One region of the Streptomyces sp. cg35 genome, then DNA from elsewhere that is predicted to be linked to it. Evidence: riboswitches for the same ligand, from Rfam matches in the RefSeq annotation. Region 1 holds a riboswitch; the other holds the start of a gene.
What was found. A riboswitch is a leader RNA that binds a small molecule or an ion and turns the genes downstream of it on or off. The one in region 1 is predicted to bind glycine.
Positions count from the first base shown of each region.

Region 2: linked by a shared signal. The riboswitch ahead of gcvT (glycine cleavage system aminomethyltransferase GcvT) and the one ahead of gcvP (aminomethyl-transferring glycine dehydrogenase) in region 1 are both predicted to bind glycine.

Region 1 is NZ_CP191268.1:7,503,844-7,513,480, reverse strand. Features, by position in the region: gene ACQUQD_RS34385 (glutamate-cysteine ligase family protein) at 1-576, opposite strand, end outside; gene ACQUQD_RS34380 (hypothetical protein) at 1,103-1,687, shown strand; gene ACQUQD_RS34375 (DUF5999 family protein) at 2,020-2,220, shown strand; gene gcvP (aminomethyl-transferring glycine dehydrogenase) at 2,291-5,176, opposite strand; glycine riboswitch at 5,362-5,457, opposite strand; gene ACQUQD_RS34365 (PRC-barrel domain-containing protein) at 5,572-5,946, shown strand; gene ACQUQD_RS34360 (DNA polymerase IV) at 5,965-7,377, opposite strand; gene ACQUQD_RS34355 (MerR family transcriptional regulator) at 7,424-8,044, opposite strand; gene ACQUQD_RS34350 (bifunctional nuclease family protein) at 8,238-8,711, opposite strand; gene ACQUQD_RS34345 (MerR family transcriptional regulator) at 8,798-9,529, opposite strand; gene ACQUQD_RS34340 (FHA domain-containing protein) at 9,557-9,637, opposite strand, start outside.
Region 2 is NZ_CP191268.1:2,812,839-2,822,475, reverse strand. Features, by position in the region: partial or broken gene ACQUQD_RS12900 (2-isopropylmalate synthase) at 1-218, opposite strand, end outside; gene ACQUQD_RS12895 (NADPH-dependent F420 reductase) at 462-1,142, shown strand; gene ACQUQD_RS12890 (glycoside hydrolase family 25 protein) at 1,164-1,715, opposite strand; gene ACQUQD_RS12885 (L,D-transpeptidase) at 1,961-2,953, shown strand; gene ACQUQD_RS12880 (L-serine ammonia-lyase) at 2,969-4,339, opposite strand; gene glyA (serine hydroxymethyltransferase) at 4,505-5,770, opposite strand; gene gcvH (glycine cleavage system protein GcvH) at 5,777-6,154, opposite strand; gene gcvT (glycine cleavage system aminomethyltransferase GcvT) at 6,223-7,329, opposite strand; glycine riboswitch at 7,383-7,501, opposite strand; glycine riboswitch at 7,502-7,612, opposite strand; gene ACQUQD_RS12860 (AAA family ATPase) at 7,727-8,407, shown strand; gene ACQUQD_RS12855 (enhanced serine sensitivity protein SseB) at 8,448-9,224, shown strand; gene ACQUQD_RS12850 (enhanced serine sensitivity protein SseB C-terminal domain-containing protein) at 9,341-9,637, shown strand, end outside.

The sequences.
Region 1 (9,637 bases):
CAACTGCACGGACGTGCAGGCGGCTTCGGGCGCTATCGACGAGGACGTGCAGGTCAGCCGCTCGACGCCCTCGATGTCGAGCACGAAGTCCTCGCCGCGCGCGGCCACGATCTGGTCGTTGAGCAGGGTGTACCGGTCGACGTCCGACAGGTTCGCGGAGACGAGATCGTCCGCGCCCAGGGTCGGCAGAATGCCGATCATCACGATTCCCGCGTCGACCTCGTTGGCCTTGCGATGGGCATAGCCCAGTCCCGTGCGCAGCTCCTCCGCCAGCTGATCGAGAACGCGGCCGCCGAGCCGGTGCGGGGCGATATTCACTTCGAGATTGAACATCGCGAGTTCCGTTTGGAAATCCCGGCTCGCGATCCGCTCGAGTACTTCCGCATTCATCATTCTCGGCATCCCGTCGGGCCCGGCGAGATTCAGCTCGATCTCCAGCCCCATGAGATTCCTGGGCCGGTCGAACCGCTTCTCGTCCAGCAGTCGCTCGAGCCCCACGAGACACTCTTTGAGCTTGTCCCGGTAGCGCCGGCGGTCGGCCAGGTCGACCGCGCCCGCAACGACCTTCTCCCCCATGGAAGCGTCCCTCCTCGCACGGGCAGCCCGACGATCCGGCCGCGTGTCACGGTGGATGATGCCCCGGCAATGTGATCGATAACGCCCCGCGCGGGTCCACGGAGCAGTACGCTCAGAGCGGTTACCCTGCGGCACATTCCCTAGGCATGCGGCTTTTTGCAGATTCATCTACGGAACCCTGGTGAAAAACGCCGACGAGAATCGGCCGACCGCTCACTCGAAAGACATCGAGGTCACGCGGGGCTCGCTCACGGAAAAGTGGATGGACGTCGACAAAACGGCGCCGGGATGACGGCCGAATAGCACCTTGCGCAACCTGTCCGCGCAGGCAGCCGAAACATCATGTGAACACACGTCGTATAAACTCCGCGAACGAGACAGAGAGTTGGCGCACGTGGCCGAGGCCCCCGCCCCCTCTGGCCCGCGTACTTCTGCACGCTCCCGCGCACCACGCAGCAGACAGCGCCGTCCGCTCGTCCCGCACCGCCCTCGCACCACGTGCCTGTCGAATGAGAGGCGACCCACCATGCCGCTGCATGTTCCCCCGGCTCCCGCGCCCGCTCTCCGCAGCGTCCTCACGGCCCTCGGTTCCCCCACCGCCGTCCGTGAGGCCCGTACCCCTTCCCTGCGCGCCGCGCAGGGACCGGCAAGTCCCGAACTCCCTTTGCCCGTCCATGTGTTGGACCGCATCACCGATGCCACCGGACCGTCGCCCGCCCGCCTCACCGGCTGGCGCTTCCTGGTCCGCTGCTCGGACCGCGCCGTCGCCGCGGCCGACACGATGCTCACCCCGGACGGCTGGACCTTCTCCCATTTCTTCGAAGGCCCCTACGTGACGTCCACCGAGCGCGCCCTGCGCCAGGCGGAGTCCCTGCCGGGGATCTACCAGCCACGGCTGCTCTCGGTGCCGGAGCTGTACATGCTCACCCTGTGGCTGCACAAGGACCACACCGCCGACGCGGCGAGCGGGCACCCGGCGGCCGACGACATCCTGGTCCCGCTCGCACCGGCGCCGCCCGGCATCGCGGCCCATCGCCCGCACCGCGTGGCGGAACTGCTGCCGGTCCTCGCTCTGCGACTGACGCCACCACGGGCCGCCCTGCTCGCCTGACCCGACAGCAAGAACCACGGAACACGCCTCGCCGTTCCGACGCCGTGCCCCGCACCGCCCGGTCGCGGGGCACAGCTCTGCCCGACCGGACTAGCCCGGTCCGACCACCCCGAACCACCCGAAGGGACAGTGCAATTGGGCTGAACCGTCCGCACGGGTGACGCGTCTCCATCCAGTGAGGACCGCTGCAACGAAATCCCTGCGGAATGACGCCCGCAGGGCAACACTGGGTTCGGACCGACTGAATACGGGGGGCGGCCATGAAGAAGACTTCGAGCCGCAGCACAGACAGCACCGTCATCGAGATCACTACGCAGCGAAAGATCCCATCCATGTGCCAGCACCAGCCGTCGTGCCCCACAGCAGAATCCGCGGACAGGGAGGCCGCGCTCCCTGTGGCTCACCACCCGGAGCAGGGCTGGAGCCTCCTGTGCAACGGCGTCCTGCTCTTCGAGGACACCGGTGAACTGCTGCCCAACGGCACGATCATCGCGCCGCACCGCCCGCTGGGCGCCGTGGTGACAGCCGCCTGAGGCCTTCAGTACCGAGCAGAACCGCGCGACCGGCCGCACACGGCGGCCGGTCGCGCGGTCACGTCGGACCTCACGCCTCGTAGGCGTCCATGGGCGGGCACGAGCACACCAGGTTGCGGTCACCGAAGGCCTGGTCGATCCGGCGCACCGGCGGCCAGTACTTGTCGGAGGCGGCGACCCCGGCGGGGAAGACCGCCTCCTCGCGGCTGTACGCGTGCTCCCACTCTCCGCCGAGCATCCCGGCCGTGTGCGGAGCGTTCCGCAGCGGGTTGTCGTCCGCCGGCCACTGCCCGGAGGCGACCCGCTCGATCTCCCCGCGAATGGCGATCATCGCCTCGCAGAACCGGTCGAGCTCCCCGATGTCCTCGCTCTCGGTCGGCTCGATCATCAGCGTCCCGGCAACCGGGAACGACATGGTCGGCGCGTGGAACCCGTAGTCGATCAGGCGCTTGGCGATGTCGTCGACACTGACCCCGGTCGCCTTGCTGAGCGGCCGCAGGTCGATGATGCACTCGTGCGCGACGAGACCGCCGGGCCCGGTGTAGAGCACGGGGAAGTGCGGCTCGAGCCGCTTGGCGATGTAGTTCGCGGAGAGCACGGCGACCTGCGTCGCCCGCTTCAGCCCCTCGCCGCCCATGAGCCGCACGTACGACCACGAGATCGGCAGGATCCCGGCGGAGCCCCACGGCGCTGCCGAGATCGGCCCGACACCGGTCTCCGGACCGGCGGCCGGCTGCAGCGGGTGGTTCGGCAGGTACGGCGCGAGGTGGGCGCGCACACCGACCGGGCCGACGCCCGGACCGCCGCCGCCGTGCGGGATGCAGAACGTCTTGTGCAGGTTCAGGTGCGAGACGTCGCCGCCGAAGTGCCCCGGCTTGGCGAGCCCCACCAGCGCGTTGAGGTTCGCCCCGTCGACGTACACCTGACCGCCGGCATCGTGCACGGCGGCGCAGATGTCGGCGACGTGCTCCTCGAAGACACCGTGCGTCGACGGGTACGTGATCATGAGGACGGACAGCTGCTCGGCGTACTGCTCGATCTTGGCGCGCAGGTCCTCGACGTCGATCTCGCCGTCGTCGGCGGTCTTCACGACGACGACCTTCATCCCGGCCATCACGGCACTGGCCGCGTTGGTGCCGTGCGCGGACGACGGGATGAGGCACACCGTGCGCTGCTCGTCGCCGTTGGCCCGGTGGTAGCCGCGCACCGCCAGCAGACCCGCGAGCTCGCCCTGCGAGCCGGCGTTCGGCTGCAACGACACCTTGTCGTAGCCGGTGACCTCGGCGAGGCGCTCCTCCAGCTCACGGATGAGCGTGAGGTAGCCCTGCGCCTGCTCGGCCGGCACGAAGGGGTGCAGCTGCCCGAACTCGGGCCAGGTGACCGGCTCCATCTCCGTCGTCGCGTTGAGCTTCATCGTGCAGGAGCCCAGCGGGATCATGCCGCGGTCGAGCGCGTAGTCGCGGTCGGCGAGCTTGCGCAGGTAGCGCAGCATCGCGGTCTCGGAGCGGTGCTGGTGGAAGACCGGGTGGGTCAGGATCTCGTCACCGCGCAGCAGCCCCTCGGGCAGCGCCTCGGCGACCTCGGCGTCCAGCGCCTCGATGTCCGCGTCGACCCCGAACGCGCCCCACACGGCGGCCAGTTGGTCGCGCGTCGTGGTCTCGTCGCAGGCCATCGACACCTGGTCGGCGTCGACGAGCCGCAGGTTCACCCCGGCCTCACGGGCGGCGCCGACGACCTCCGCGGCACGGCCCGGCACCCGGACCGTCACGGTGTCGAAGTACGCCCCGTGCACGACCTCGACGCCGCCCGCCGTCAGACCGGCGGCCAGCAGCGTGGCGTAGCGATGGGTGCGCTGCGCGATGGACCTCAGGCCGTCCGGACCGTGGTAGACGGCGTACATGCCGGCCATGACGGCGAGCAGCACCTGAGCCGTACAGATGTTGCTCGTGGCCTTCTCGCGCCGGATGTGCTGCTCACGCGTCTGCAGCGCGAGCCGGTACGCCTTGTTCCCGTCGGCGTCGACGGACACCCCGACGAGCCGCCCGGGCAGGGACCGCGCGAACTTCTCCCGTACGGCCATGTAGCCGGCGTGCGGGCCGCCGAAGCCCATCGGGACACCGAAGCGCTGGGTCGTGCCGACGGCGATGTCCGCGCCCAGCTCGCCCGGCGAGGTCAACAGCGTCAGAGCGAGAAGATCGGCGGCGACGGTGACGACGGCGCCCAGCTCGTGCGCCTGGTCGATCACCGGCTTGATGTCGCGCACGGCACCGGAGGCCCCCGGGTACTGCACGAGCACACCCACGACACCGCGCTCGGCGACCTCGGCGGGGATGCCGTCGCTCAGGTCGGCGACGACGATCTCGACACCGGTCGGCTCGGCGCGGGTCCGGATGACGGCGACGGTCTGCGGCAGCGCGTCCGCGTCGACGACGTACACGCCGTCCTTGACCTTGCCGATGCGCCGCGACAGCGCCATGGCCTCGGCGGCGGCCGTGCCCTCGTCGAGGAGGGAGGCACCGGAGGTCGGCAGCCCCGTCAGCTCGGCGACCATCGTCTGGAAGTTGAGCAGCGCCTCGAGGCGGCCCTGCGAGATCTCCGGCTGGTACGGCGTGTAGGCCGTGTACCAGGACGGGTTCTCCATGACGTTGCGCAGGATCACGGGCGGCGTGAAGGTGCCGTAGTAGCCGAGCCCGATCATCGAGCCGAGCACCTGGTTGCGGTCGGCGAGGGAGCGGAGCTCGGCGAGCACCTCGGCCTCGGTCCGGGCGGCCGGCAGCGCCAGCGCCTCGGCGCTCTTGATCACATCCGGCACCGCGGCCGCCGTCAGCTCGTCGAGCGAGCCATAGCCGACCTGCGCGAGCATCTTGGCCTGAGCGGCGTCGTCCGGACCGATGTGGCGCTGCTCGAAGGGGATTCCCTGCTCCAGCGCGGAGAGCGGAATACGGTTGGCGGTCATTGCGGAGGCCTCCTGGTCACCCGGACCTGCGAGGGGCACCACGGCGTGGGTGCCCGGACGGCCTCCCCCTCTGTCATCTCAACCTGAGAGCTTCACCGGTCCGCCCCGCACGATCACGGAACACACCGGTTTTCACCGTCGGTGAGAGCGGAAAACGTGCACCCCGCCCTGCTTTCCAGAGTGACCTCGTCCGTGCGGTACAGGGGCCTGAGAGATTCCGGGGAGGAGTTGCTCCTTCGGCGCCTCCGACGACGATCGGAGGACTCTCCCGCACGGGGTCAGCAGCCGTCTGCCAGCCTACCAGCGGCGACATGACCGGAACCCTCGAGTGGCCGCCTTCCCCAATGTGCTCTTTCGTAGTGCTTACAGACGAGTTGCGAGCAGCTGGAGGGCCCGTGCACACCGACGTCGACCCGCGCAACCTGATCGGCCGCAAGGCGTTCGACCGCAACGGAACCAAGATCGGCACGATCGACGAGGTCTACCTCGACGACGCCACGGGCGTCCCGGAATGGGCGGCGATACGGACGGGCCTCTTCAGCCGCGACGCCTTCGTCCCGCTGGAGCCCAGCGAACTGGTCGACGGCGCCCTCCGTGTCCCCTTCGAACGCTCCCTGATCAAGGACTCCCCCGACTTCGGCGTGGGCCGCCACCTCTCCCCCGAGCAGGAACTCCAGCTCTACCACCACTACGGTCTCGACATCACGGCCCCGCAGTCCCCGGACGTCCTGTTCGGCCGCATTGCGGGGGCGGACGAGGACCCCACCTGAGAGCGCCGTTCGCTAGGGTCAGGCGCTCGACACCGGTCTCTCCACTGGTCTCTCTACTGGTCTCTCCACCAACGGCAGGGGCTCCGCGGGCTCCAGCAGGGGATCGTCGACGAGGAACGTCCTGACCCGTCCGGGCCCGGCCGAGTACGGCGTCTCGAACCGTACGGTCACCCGCCCGAGCCCGCTCCCCTGCACCCACCCGGCGCCGAACTCGGCATGCCGCACATCGTGCCCGGCCATCCACCGCCGCTCGACGGGCTCGGCGACCGTCTCCTCGACCTCCTCCGGGCTCACCGCCCGCGCGTCCTCCGCCTGGTCCGCGGCCTCTTCCGAGGCGGCCTGTGCCTCCTGGGCCGCCTGCGCCGCCTGCGCGAACAGGTCCTCCTGCGTGAAGTCGGCGAGCCCGCTCACCCCGACCCCGAGCAACCGCACGCCGCCCGTCGTGTCCACGGACTCCAGCAGCCGCGCGGCGGCCTCCCGGACCACCCCCGGATCGTCCGTCGGCCCGCGCAGCGTCTCGGACCGCGTCAGGGTCGAGAAGTCGTAGCGCCGCACCTTCAGGACCACGGTCCGCCCGGACCGCTCGGCGGCCCGCAACCGCTCCACGCAGCGGTCGGCGAGCCGCTGCACCTCCATACGGACGCGCACGCGGTCATGAATGTCCACGTCGTACGTGTCCTCGACCGACACGGACTTGGAATCCCGCTCGGCGACGACGGGCCGGTCGTCGTGCGCCAGCGCCATGGCGTACAGATGCCCGCCGTGCGACTTGCCCAGCAGCCGCACCAGCTCGTCCTCTCCCGCCTCGGCGATCTCCGCCACGGTGAGGATCCCGGCCCGCCGCAGATGGTCCCCGGTCGCCGGCCCGACACCCGGCAGGATCCGTACGGACTTCGGCCCGAGCAGCGCCCGCTCGGTCCCCGGCCGTATCAGCATCAGCCCGTCCGGCTTGGCCTCCTCCGACGCGATCTTGGCCAGCATCTTGGAGGCGGCGATCCCGACCGACCCGGTCAGCCCGGTCACGCGCCGGATGTCCGTCCGCAGCCGCAAGCCGACGGCCTCGGCGGAAGCCTCGTCCCAGGCCACCTCACCGGCCTCCAGATCGACGAACGCCTCGTCCAGGCTCAGCGGCTCCACCAGCGGCGAAAGCTCCCTCAGGAGCCCCATCACCTGCTCGCTGACCTCCCGGTACAGCCGGAACCGCGGCACGAGGTACGCGGCGTTCGGAGCGAGCCGGCGCGCCTGGCCCATCGGCATGGCCGAATGCACCCCGAACCTGCGCGCTTCGTACGACGCGGTGGCCACCACACCACGCGGCCCGAGCCCGCCCACGACGACCGCTTTCCCGCGCAGGCTCGGCTTCGCCGCCTGCTCGGCAGAGGCGTAGAAGGCATCCATGTCGAGATGCAGGATCGTCGGCGCGGCTCTCACGTCACCGATGCTGCCTCACGCCACTGACAACGCGGCCGCACGACCGTCACACGGCCCTGTTGCGCCGCCTCGCGAGCTCGTCCGCGGGATTGTGCCCGACGAGCGTCTCCCCGGTGTCCACCCGCTCCCCGTGCAGCTGCGACAGGGCGCTCTCCACGTCCCGCCAGACCACGCCCACGGCGATCCCGAAGATCCCCTGACCGCCCTGGAGCAGCTCGTGCACCTCGGTCGGCGACGTGCACTCGTAGACGGTCGCGCCGTCGCTCATGAGGGTCATGCGCTCCAGGTCCCTGAAGCCCCGCTCGCGCAGATGCTGCACAGCGGTGCGAATGTTCTGCAGCGAGACACCCGTGTCCAGGAAACGCTTGACGACCTTCAGGACGACGACGTCCCGGAAGCTGTACAGACGCTGTGTCCCCGACCCGTACGCGGGCCGCACACTCGGCTCGACAAGGCCGGTTCTCGCCCAGTAGTCGAGCTGTCGATAGGTGATGCCGGCCGCCGCGCACGCGGTCGGACCCCGGTATCCGATCTGCTCGGAAGTCGCTTCGCCGCTCTCCCCCGCCACCGCAGACACTGCCTGCGGGCGCTGCGGAGTGTGATCGGCCGCGCTGCCGTGAAACGAGTACGGACCGCCCGTCGCCGTACCGTCGCCGCTGCTTCTCACGCCGACCTCCTCATTGACCTGCCTTCTCGACGGTAGGCAGTCACAAGGGGTGCGTCAACGAACGCCACACTCGCCACGCCGAGTGATAATCACCCTACGAGTGGTTTCCCGTATCCCGCCGCCGGGAAAGGCTAGCCGAATGCGCCGAGGCGGCCGCCCCTCGGGCGACCGCCTCATGGTCATTGTGTGCCGATCACTGGCTATTGGTCCCGAAGTCCTCGGGCGAGATCTGGTCCAGGAACTCGCGGAACTTCTCCACTTCGTCCTCCTGCTCGTCCGGGATCGCGATCCCGGCGTCGTCCAGGACTCCGTCGCTGCCGAAGATCGGGGTCCCGGTGCGCAGCGCGAGCGCTATGGCATCGGACGGGCGGGCGCTGACCTCGACGCCGCTCGCGAACACCAGCTCCGCGTAGAAGACACCCTCCCGCAGGTCCGTGATGCGTACTTCGGTGAGCTCCTGACCGACCGCTTCGAGCACGTCCTTGAACAGGTCGTGCGTCAGCGGACGCGCGGGGGCCATGCCCTGCTGGGCGAAGGCGATCGCCGTCGCCTCCCCCGGTCCGATCCAGATGGGAAGGTAACGGTCGCCTCCCACTTCACGCAGGAGCACGATCGGCTGGTTGGAGGGCATTTCGACCCGGACACCTACGACGTCGAGCTCGTTCACACAGCAACCCTAGGACGTGCCCGGCCGGTTTGGGTAGTCGGGCATGCGCCGGGGACCGGGCCCACGGCACTCGCCCGCCCCTGCGATCAGGGCAGACGGACCCCGAGTGCGGTCTGCACGAGTGCGGCATGCAGCCGTACGGTCAGGCCCGCCAGCTCCTTGGCCCGCGCCTGCGCGAGGGCCCTGGTCTGCGGATTGCGGTGCACCTTGAGCGGTGCGACGACCGAGTCCACGAGCCCGGCCTCACGGTCCGCGGCCGCCCGCATGACCCGCAGATGCCGGGGCTCGATACCGAACCGGCCCAACTCACCCACCAGCTCGGCGACGGATACGGCCGCGGCGTCGTAACCGCCGTCCGGCAACGGGGCGATGAGCCCGTACGACTCCCACTCGTCGAGCTCCCCCTCGCCGATCCCCACGGCGGCGAGCAGCTCGTCCCGGCCGACGCGAGCGGCGGTGGGGCCGTCCCCGGCGTCGTCCGCGGCGTCGCCGGGCCGTCCGGGAGCGGGCACGGGCAGGGGCTCGCCCCGCTCCAGGGCGTCGAGCTGCTCCTTGATGACCTTCAGGGGCAGGTAGTGGTCACGCTGCATGCGCAGGACGTGGGCGAGTCGCTCGACGTCGTCCGGGCTGAACTTGCGGTAGCCCGAAGGCGTCCGCTGCGGCTCGATGAGACCCTCGGACTCCAAGAACCTGATCTTGGAAATGGTGACTTCGGGGAACTCGTCGCGCAGCATGTTCAGCACGGTGCCGATGCTCATCAGCCGACTGTCCGCGGTGGCGGTGCCGCTTCCGGCACCGCCCCTCGGTGTATGAAGCATGGACCTTCCTGAAGGTTCGCTGATGGGTCAGATACCTCGCTGGCTCGCGTAGAACACCAGCCGGTACTTGCCGATCTGCACCTCGTCACCGTTGTTCAGCAGCACGGA
Region 2 (9,637 bases), 4.7 Mb from region 1:
AGGCAGCCCTCCACGCGCTGGGCGCCGGCCAGGACCGCGAGTTCGGCACAGGCGACGCCGGTGCCGCGGTCGTTGTGCGGGTGGACGGAGAGGACGACCGACTCGCGGCGCTCCAGGTTCCGGTGGACGTACTCGATCTGGTCCGCGTAGATGTTGGGCGTCGCGATCTCCACCGTGGCGGGCAGATTGTGGGTGACCGGGCGGTCCGGGCTCGCGTCCCGACGTACGGCACGCCGAGCGCGACCACGGAGACGCCGCGCACGCGGAACTGGTGGAGGCCGTCGCCGCGGGGGACGCGGAGCGGGCGGGGCGGGCGGCGCGGGAGGAGCTGACGGCGATCCAGCGGAAGCTGACCGCACCGGCGCCGGCCGAAGACTGACGCGAAGCCCGCTTCACTCTTTGAGTCGACCCGAGGAATAGCCCGCGCACCCCGGAGGTTCGTACTCCATGCACATGCATGAATCTCTCGCGAAGGGCATGACATGAAGATCGGCATCATCGGCGCGGGCAACATCGGCGGCAACCTCACCCGGCGCTTCACCACCGTCGGCCACGACGTCCACGTGGCCAACTCGCGCGGACCGCAGACCCTCACCGCGCTCGCCGAGGAGACCGGCGCCACGCCCGCCACCATCGAGGACGCCGTGCGCGACGCGCAGGTCGTGGTCGTCACCGTCCCGCTCAAGGCCGTCCCGAACCTCCCCGACGGCTTCCTGGACGCGGCCGCCGCTGACGTCACGGTCATCGACACCGGCAACTACTACCCGCAGCAGCGCGACGGGAAGATCGCCGAGATCGAGGAAGGCCTGACCGAGAGCCGCTGGACCGAGCGCCAGATCGGCCACCAGGTCGTCAAGGTCTTCAACGGCACCTACGCCCAGGACATCCTCGACAAGCCCCGCCCGGCCGGCGACCCGGCGCGCGTCGCCCTGCCGATCGCGAGCGACGACGCCGCGGCCAAGCAGGTCGTCACCGCACTCCTCGACGAGATCGGCTTCGACGCCGTCGACGCGGGCGGCCAGGACGACTCGTGGCGCCAGCAGCCCGGCACCCCGGTCTACGGCCTCGCCTCCGACGCCACCGCCGTCCGCAAGGCCCTGGAAGCGGCCTCCCCGGAGCGCACCCCGGACTGGCGCGCCTGACCCGCACCGCGTCGACTCCCGTCAGGGCGTGGCCCATTCACGCAGCGCCGTCTTGGTCGTGAAGCGGGCCACGTTCTTGTCGAGGGGACGGTCGGTGTACTGGTGGACGGTCCAGTCGGCCTTGATGCGCGGCTTGCCCGCCGTCACGTAGTCGGCGATCCAGAGGCCGTCGCCGGCGTACGAGGTCGTATCCCGATTGAGCCAGAAATCGCGGTTGCAGTACAACATGACCCGGTGGTTCGGCCGCAGCCGCTTCACCTCCCGGATGAACTTGTCCTTCTCCGCGTTGCTCGCCCGCGAGCCGTCCCCGGTCGTCTCCCAGTCGACGGCCAGCAGATCACCGGCCCTCTCGGGGGCCTTGCTCACGAAGTACTCGGCCTGCGCCGTGAGGTTCCCCGGCCACAGGAAGTGGTAGAACCCGACGACGCAGCCGCCGTCGCGGGCCAGTCTGGTCTGCGCGGCCAGCCGCGGATTGACGTAACTGCGGCCCTCCGTCGCCTTGATGAGGACGAACGACAGGCCGTCCGTGTCGAACGTGGTCTGGTACGCGCTGACGTCGATACCGCGGATCATGCGGGCCTCCTGGTCGGTGGGGGCGACGAGATCGGCATACCCATCGTCGACGACCGGGCACCGCCGGCCCGTCATCTTCTCCGGCAGGCCAGAAGCCCGCCGTTTGCCCACCCGCAGTCTTGGAACACGCTTTACACAGAGGTACGCAACTACCGCGGCCCGCTGAGCTGTCTGAAAGGGAGTCGGAACAGGGAGAGTCGGCCCCGTCAGGGGCGCGCGGGGTGACGGAGAGAGCGGGGCAGTTCGTGGGACGGCGCAAGGGTGGCGGCATAGGGGTCGCGCTGGTGACGGTGCTGGCGCTGGCGGGCGTGAGCGCCTGCGGCGGGAGCGGCAGCAGCGACAAGGCGGGCGGGGACGACGGAAAGGCGTCGGGGAAGCCGAGCGCGAGCGCGTCGCCGTCGCCGACGAAGCCCAAGGGGCCGCCGATGCTCCTGGAGACGATCATGCCGCAGACCGGCACCACGGTCGGCGTGGCCATGCCGGTCTCGGTGGTCTTCACCGACCCGGTGGCCGCCAAGGCGCGCGCCTCCGTGGAGAAGCACATGAAGGTGAGCACCTCGCAGCCGGTCGAGGGCGCCTGGCACTGGTTCGGCGACAAGCGCGCCGACTGGCGTCCGAAGGAGTACTGGCCCTCCGGTACGCAGGTGAAGGTCGTCGCCGACATGGAGGGCGTCAGCAACGGCAACGGCCGCTACGGCGTGCACAGTTACACCCACACCTTCAAGGTCGGTGACGATGTGCGCGCCGACGTGTCCGTCACCGGACACACCATGAAGGTCACCAAGAACGGCTCGACGGTGCGCACCCTGTCGATCAACGCGGGCAGTGCCGAGTACCCCACGTGGAACGGCACGATGGCCGTCATCGACAAGCAGAAGGAGGTCCACATGACCTCCTGCAGCGTCGGCATCAGCTGTGACAAGGGCAGCGCCAACTACTACGACCTGACGCTGCCCTGGGACGTCCACCTCACCCAGTCCGGCACCTACGTCCACTACTCCACCGGCGACCCGAACCCGGGCAGCGGCAGCGCCCGCGGTTCCCACGGCTGCGTGCATCTGTCCATGTCGGACGCCAAGTGGTTCTACGACCAGGTCAAGCAGGGCGACCCGGTGACCATCTCCGGCTCCCCGCGCGCGAAGGCCCCGGCCGACAACGGCTACGCGGCCTTCAACCTGAGCTGGGACCAGTGGCTGTCGGGGAGCGCCTCGGGGGAGGGGACGAGCGCGGCCCTGTGAGGCCGCGCCCGGCCGTCAGCACTCGATGATGTTGACGGCGAGCCCGCCCCGCGCCGTCTCCTTGTACTTGACGCTCATGTCCGCGCCGGTGTCCTTCATGGTCTTGATGACCTTGTCGAGGGACACCTTGTGGGAGCCGTCGCCGCGCATCGCCATCTTCGCGGCGGTGACGGCCTTCACGGCGGCCATGCCGTTGCGCTCGATGCAGGGGATCTGGACGAGGCCGCCGACCGGATCGCAGGTCAGACCCAGGTTGTGCTCCATGCCGATCTCCGCCGCGTTCTCCACCTGCTCGGGGGAGCCGCCGAGGACCTCGGCGAGGGCGCCCGCCGCCATCGAGCAGGCCGAGCCGACCTCGCCCTGGCAGCCGACCTCGGCGCCGGAGATCGAGGCGTTCTCCTTGAAGAGCATGCCGATCGCCCCGGCGGAGAGGAGGAAGCGGACCACGCCCTCCTCGTCGGCCCCGGGCACGAAGTTGACGTAGTAGTGCAGGACCGCGGGGATGATGCCGGCCGCGCCGTTCGTCGGCGCAGTGACCACGCGGCCGCCCGCCGCGTTCTCCTCGTTCACCGCCATCGCGTAGAGGGTGATCCACTCCATGGCGTGGGCCAGCGGCTCGCCCTCGGCGCGCAGCTTGCGGGCCGAGCCGGCGGCGCGGCGGCGGACCTTGAGGCCGCCGGGCAGGATGCCCTCGCGGGACATGCCGCGCGACACGCACGCCTGCATCACGCGCCACAGCTCCAGCAGACCGGAGCGGATCTCGTCCTCGGTGCGCCAGGCCTTCTCGTTCTCCAGCATCAGCGCCGGGATGGACAGGCCGGTCTCGCGGGTGAGGCGGAGCAGCTCGTCGCCGGTGCGGAAGGGGTACTTGAGGACGGTGTCGTCGGGCACGATCGGGTTCTCGCCGGCCACGGCGTCCTCGTCGACGACGAAGCCGCCGCCCACCGAGTAGTACGTCTTCGAGAGCAGCTCGGTGCCCTCGGTGTCGTACGCCCACAGGGTCATGCCGTTGGCGTGGTAGGGCAGGGTCTCGCGGCGGTGCAGGATCAGGTCGTCGTCGAAGGAGAAGGCGATGTCGTGCACGCCGAGCAGACTGATCCGGCCCGATTCCTTGATCGTCTCCACCCGCTCGTCGGCGCGCTCGACGTCGACGGTGCGCGGGGACTCGCCCTCCAGGCCGAGCAGGACCGCCTTCGGGGTGCCGTGCCCGTGGCCGGTCGCGCCCAGCGAGCCGTACAGCTCGGCGCGTATCGAGGCGGTGTGGGCCAGCAGGCCCTCGTTCTTCAGGCGGCGCGCGAACATCCGCGCCGCGCGCATGGGGCCGACCGTGTGGGAGCTGGACGGGCCGATGCCGATCGAGAACAGGTCGAAGACCGAGATGGCCACGGTGGAACTCCAATGGTGGTTGGTAGACGCCGTTGTCTGCCGGGTCGTGCGGAACGTTCAGGAACACGGGCGGGGCACCGTGCGCGCTGGATGCTTCTGGTTCCAGTGTGCGCGGTGCCCCGGAAGTGTGTACGTACGCAAGGGTACGTAACTGCCTCTAAACCCTTACAGGCCGGGGTACAGCGGGTGCTTCTCGGCCAGAGCGGTCACCCGGGCCTTGAGGGCGGCCGCGTCGTAGGCCGGCTTGAGGGCCTCGGCGATCACGTCGGCGACCTCGCGGAAGTCCTCGGCGTCGAAGCCGCGGGTGGCGAGGGCCGGGGTGCCGATGCGCAGGCCGGAGGTGACCATCGGCGGGCGCGGGTCGTTCGGGACCGCGTTGCGGTTGACCGTGATGCCGACCTCGTGGAGGCGGTCCTCGGCCTGCTGGCCGTCGAGCTCGGAGTCGCGCAGGTCGACGAGGACCAGGTGCACGTCCGTGCCGCCGGAGAGCACGTTCACGCCGTTCGCGCGGGCGTCCTCGGAGGTCAGACGCTCGGCGAGGATGCGGGCACCCTCGACCGTGCGCTGCTGGCGCTCCTTGAAGTCCTCGCTCGCCGCGATCTTGAAGGAGACCGCCTTGGCGGCGATCACGTGCTCCAGGGGGCCGCCCTGGAAGCCCGGGAAGACCGAGGAGTTCAGCTTCTTCGCGAAGTCCTTCTTGGCGAGGATGATGCCGCCGCGCGGACCGCCGAGCGTCTTGTGCGTCGTGGACGTGACGACGTCGGCGTGCGGGACCGGGTTCGGGTGCAGGCCTGCGGCCACGAGGCCCGCGAAGTGCGCCATGTCGACCCACAGGTACGCCTCGACCTCGTCGGCGATGCGACGGAACTCGGCGAAGTCCAGCTGGCGCGGGTACGCCGACCAGCCCGCGATGATCACCTTGGGGCGGTGCTCCTTGGCGAGCGCCTCGACCTCGGCCATGTCGACCAGGCCGTTGTCGTCCACGTGGTACGGGACCACGTTGAACTGCTTGCCGGAGAAGTTCAGGCGCATGCCGTGCGTGAGGTGACCGCCGTGCGCCAGGTCCAGGCCGAGGATCGTGTCGCCCGGCGTGGCCAGCGCGAACAGGGCGGCCTGGTTCGCGGAGGCGCCCGAGTGGGGCTGCACGTTGGCGTACTCGGCGCCGAACAGCTCCTTGACCCGGTCGATCGCGATCTGCTCGGTGACGTCGACGTGCTCGCAGCCGCCGTAGTAGCGGCGGCCGGGGTAGCCCTCGGCGTACTTGTTGGTGAGGACCGAGCCCTGGGCCTCCATGACGGCGACCGGCGCGAAGTTCTCCGACGCGATCATTTCCAGCGTCGACTGCTGGCGGTGCAGCTCGGCGTCGACGGCCTTGGCCACGTCCGGGTCGAGCTCGTGCAGGGACTCGTTCAGTACGGACTTGTCGGACATCTTCGGTCAGCTCCCGGAGAACTCGGTGTACTCGTCGGCGGTGAGCAGGTCCTTCGGCTCCTCGGCGATCCGGACCTTGAACAGCCAGCCGCCCTCGAAGGGGGCCGAGTTCACCAGGGACGGGTCGTCGACGACGTCCTGGTTGGTCTCGGTGACCTCGCCGGACACGGGGGAGTACAGGTCGGAGACCGACTTGGTGGACTCCAGCTCGCCGCAGGTCTCGCCCGCGGTGATGGTGTCGCCGACCTCGGGGAGCTGGACGAACACGATGTCACCGAGCGCGTTGGCCGCGTGCTCCGTGATGCCGACCGTGGCGACGCCGTCCTCGACGGCCGACAGCCACTCGTGCTCCTTGCTGTAACGCAGCTGCTGGGGGTTGCTCATGATGCGAATTCTCCTGTACGCGGGACGGTGCTGGTGACAGTGGGGTGAGCGCTACGGGGTGGCGCGGGTTACTTCTGGCGCTTGTAGAACGGCAGCGCGACGACCTCGTAGGGCTCGTGCGTACCGCGGATGTCCACGCCGACACCCGCCGTGCCCGGCGCGGCGTGCCCGGCGTCGACGTAGGCCATGGCGATCGGCTTGCCGAGCGTCGGGGACGGGGCGCCGGAGGTGACCTCGCCGATCACCCGGCCGTCGTGGACGACCGGCATGCCCGCGCGCGGGACCCGGCGCCCCGCGGCGACCAGGCCGACGAGCTTGCGGGGCGGGGCGGTCTCGGCGCGCTCGGCGGCGGCCGTCAGCGCCTCGCGGCCCACGAAGTCGCCCTCCTTCTCGAACTTCACGACCCGGCCGAGGCCCGCGTCGAACGGCGTCAGCCCGGTGGTCAGCTCGTGCCCGTACAGCGGCATGCCCGCCTCCAGGCGCAGCGTGTCGCGGCAGGACAGGCCGCACGGGACGATGCCGTACTCCGCGCCCGCCTCGGTCAGCGCCTGCCACAGCTTCTCGGCGTCGGCGGGGGCGACGAACAGCTCGAAGCCGTCCTCGCCGGTGTAGCCGGTGCGCGCGATGAGCGCCTCGACACCGGCGACGGTGCCGGGCAGACCCGCGTAGTACTTCAGTCCGTCCAGGTCGGCGTCCGTGACGGACTTCACGATGGCGGGGGAGTGCGGGCCCTGCACGGCGATCAGCGCGTACGCGTCCCGGTCGTCGCGGACCTCGGCGTCGAACCCGGCGGCGCGCTCGGTCAGGGCGTCGAGGACGGTCTGCGCGTTGCCCGCGTTCGCGACGACCATGTACTCGGTCTCGGCGAGGCGGTAGACGATCAGGTCGTCGAGGATCCCGCCGTCCGCGCGGCAGATCATGGTGTAGCGGGCGCGGCCGACGCCGACCGTGGCGATGTTGCCCACGAGGGAGAAGTTCAGGAACGCGGCCGCGTCCGGCCCGGTGACCGTGATCTCGCCCATGTGGGACAGGTCGAAGAGCCCGGCCTTCGTACGCACCGCGTTGTGCTCGTCGCGCTCGCTGGCGTAGCGCAGCGGCATGTCCCAGCCGGCGAAGTCGGTCATCGTGGCGCCCAGCGAGCGATGCAGGGCGTCGAGGGCGGTGGTACGGGTCATGGCTGGTGCTCCCGGGCGTGACGGCGATGGCGAGGGGTCCCCCGTGGCGGAGGTCCTCCCCATCTGTCATCGGAACCTGAGAGGTTCGCCCCGACCACACGTACTGGTGGTCATGGCTTGCACCTTGGGTGGGGCCGCCGTGCTGGACGGACGGCCCGCTTTTCAGATGTGCCTCGCCCGCGCGGTACGGGGCCTGAGAGATTCAAGGGAGGAACTTGCTCCTTCGGCGTCCGGGTACCCGTATGTCTCGAGTAGGTGTCCGGAACTCTCCCGCGCGGATTCAAGCGGCCGGTATGCGGTTGTGTGCGCTTGGCGCGCACATCATTGCATGCCCGCCGAACGGGGAAACCCCTTGTAGGGCATTACCTTCTCTTTACACTTGGCGGGCAGGAGTGGCGTGACCGGAACGGGGAGGACGATCACGGTGCACAAGGCAGTCGTGGGGGCGTACGCGACGACGGCATCAGCCGTCACGGTGGTGCCGGGGGTGCGGGTGCCGCGGCAGCGTTCGGTGCGGGATCTTCGCGGGCGCGGCGGCCGTACGCCGCGCCGGATCGGGTTCGCGGCGGGCGACCTCGTCGTGCTGTCGGGGCTGCCGGGCAGCGGCAAGTCGACCCTGATGCGGCGGGCCGTCACGGTCGTGCGCATCGACTCCCAGGACACCCGGGAGCGCTGGGCCGCCCGGCTGCCGCGCGGCGTGCCGTACGCGCTCTACCGCCCGCTGGTCCGCATCGCGCACTACGTGGGCCTGCGGCGGGCGATGCACTCCGGCGCGAGCGTCGTCGTGCACGACTGCGGCACCCAGGCCTGGGTGCGCCGCTGGGTGATCCGCACGGCCCGGCGGCGCGGCGTCGCCGTCCATCTGGTGCTGCTCGACGTCCCGCCGCGGGCGGCGCTCGACGGGCAGCGGGAGCGGGGCCGCGGGGTGTCGCGGTACGCGTTCGCGCGGCACCGCCGGGCGGTGGGCGCGCTGGTGACGTCGACGGAGCGGGGCGAGCTGCCGGAGGGCATCGAGTCGGCGGTGCTGCTGGACCGGGCGGCGACCGACGCGCTCGGCGGGATCACGTTCCGGGAGTAGCCCCGCCGGGCCCGGCCGGCGACGCGTATCGTCGGCGGCTATGGAACACCCGGCACACCACGAGGGCGCCCACGCCCACCCGGCCCAGGGCTGGCCTGCGAACGAGCTGGAGGAGGTCCTCGCCGCGGCGCTCGGCGTCGACGGGGCGGGCGGCCGCATCGTCGAGGTCCTGGGCCGCAGCCCGATCTGGATCCCGCTGCCCCAGGGCGGCAGCGCCGCGAGCCGCGACCTCGATCTGCCCACGCTGGAGATCGAGGGACAGGCCTACGTCCCCGTCTTCAGCTCCGAGCAGCAGTTCATGCAGGTCACCGGCGGACGGATGGACTGCACCGTGGCCCCGGCCGCCGAGTTCGCGCGGGGACTGCCGGCCCAGGTCGGGCTCGCCCTGAACCCGGACGGCGCCGTCGGTGTCCCGCTGCCCCCGGCCGCCGTCGCCGAGCTGGCCCGCAGCGGCCGCACCCCGCTCGACGGCCCGTCCTCCGGCGGCCGCGTCGTCCTCTCCGAGCCGGACTGGCAGCACGACCCGGTGGACTTCCTGACGGCAGTGCGCGAGGAGTTCGCGGCGGCCGGCACCGTGCTGAGCGCCCGCCGCTGCCTCGCCGTCGTCGAGGACGGGGCCCCGTCCCTGTTCATCGGCGTGGAACTGACCCAGTGGGAGGGCTCCGCGCGCGACATCCCGCTGGACGCGCTGGGCCGTGCGCTGGGCCGGACGCCGGTCGGCTGGCCGGTGAACCTGGTCTTCCTCGACGTCACGCAGGACCCGGTCGCCGACTTCCTGCGCACCCGGGTACGCCCGTTCTACGTACAGGAACGGTGACCCCGTCCGTCAAGTCGGTGTCAGTAACGCCGCTTAAGCTGGTTTCATGACCTGACCGGGCGGCACTGTGCCCCCGGTCACGGCGAACACGGACGTTCACGAAGGGGCGGTTACGGGTGAGTGCGTCGGGCACGGCCGCGGCCGGACAGGTCGAGCACATGCTGCGCCAGGTGACTCCCGGGCGCTACGACGCGTACGAGGCGCTCCTCGCGGCCCTCGCCGACCCCGCGGCCGGACAGGTCTGGATGCTGCTCTGGCACGGCCAGGCCGGCTCGCCCGACGCCCAGTACGGGAACATGGACGTCGACGGATTCTCGTACGCCCCCTGCGTCACCTCCGCCCAGGAGCTGTCCGCGTCCGGCTGGTCGCGGGCCTACGAGGTGGTCGGCGGCGTCGACGCGGCCCGCACCCTC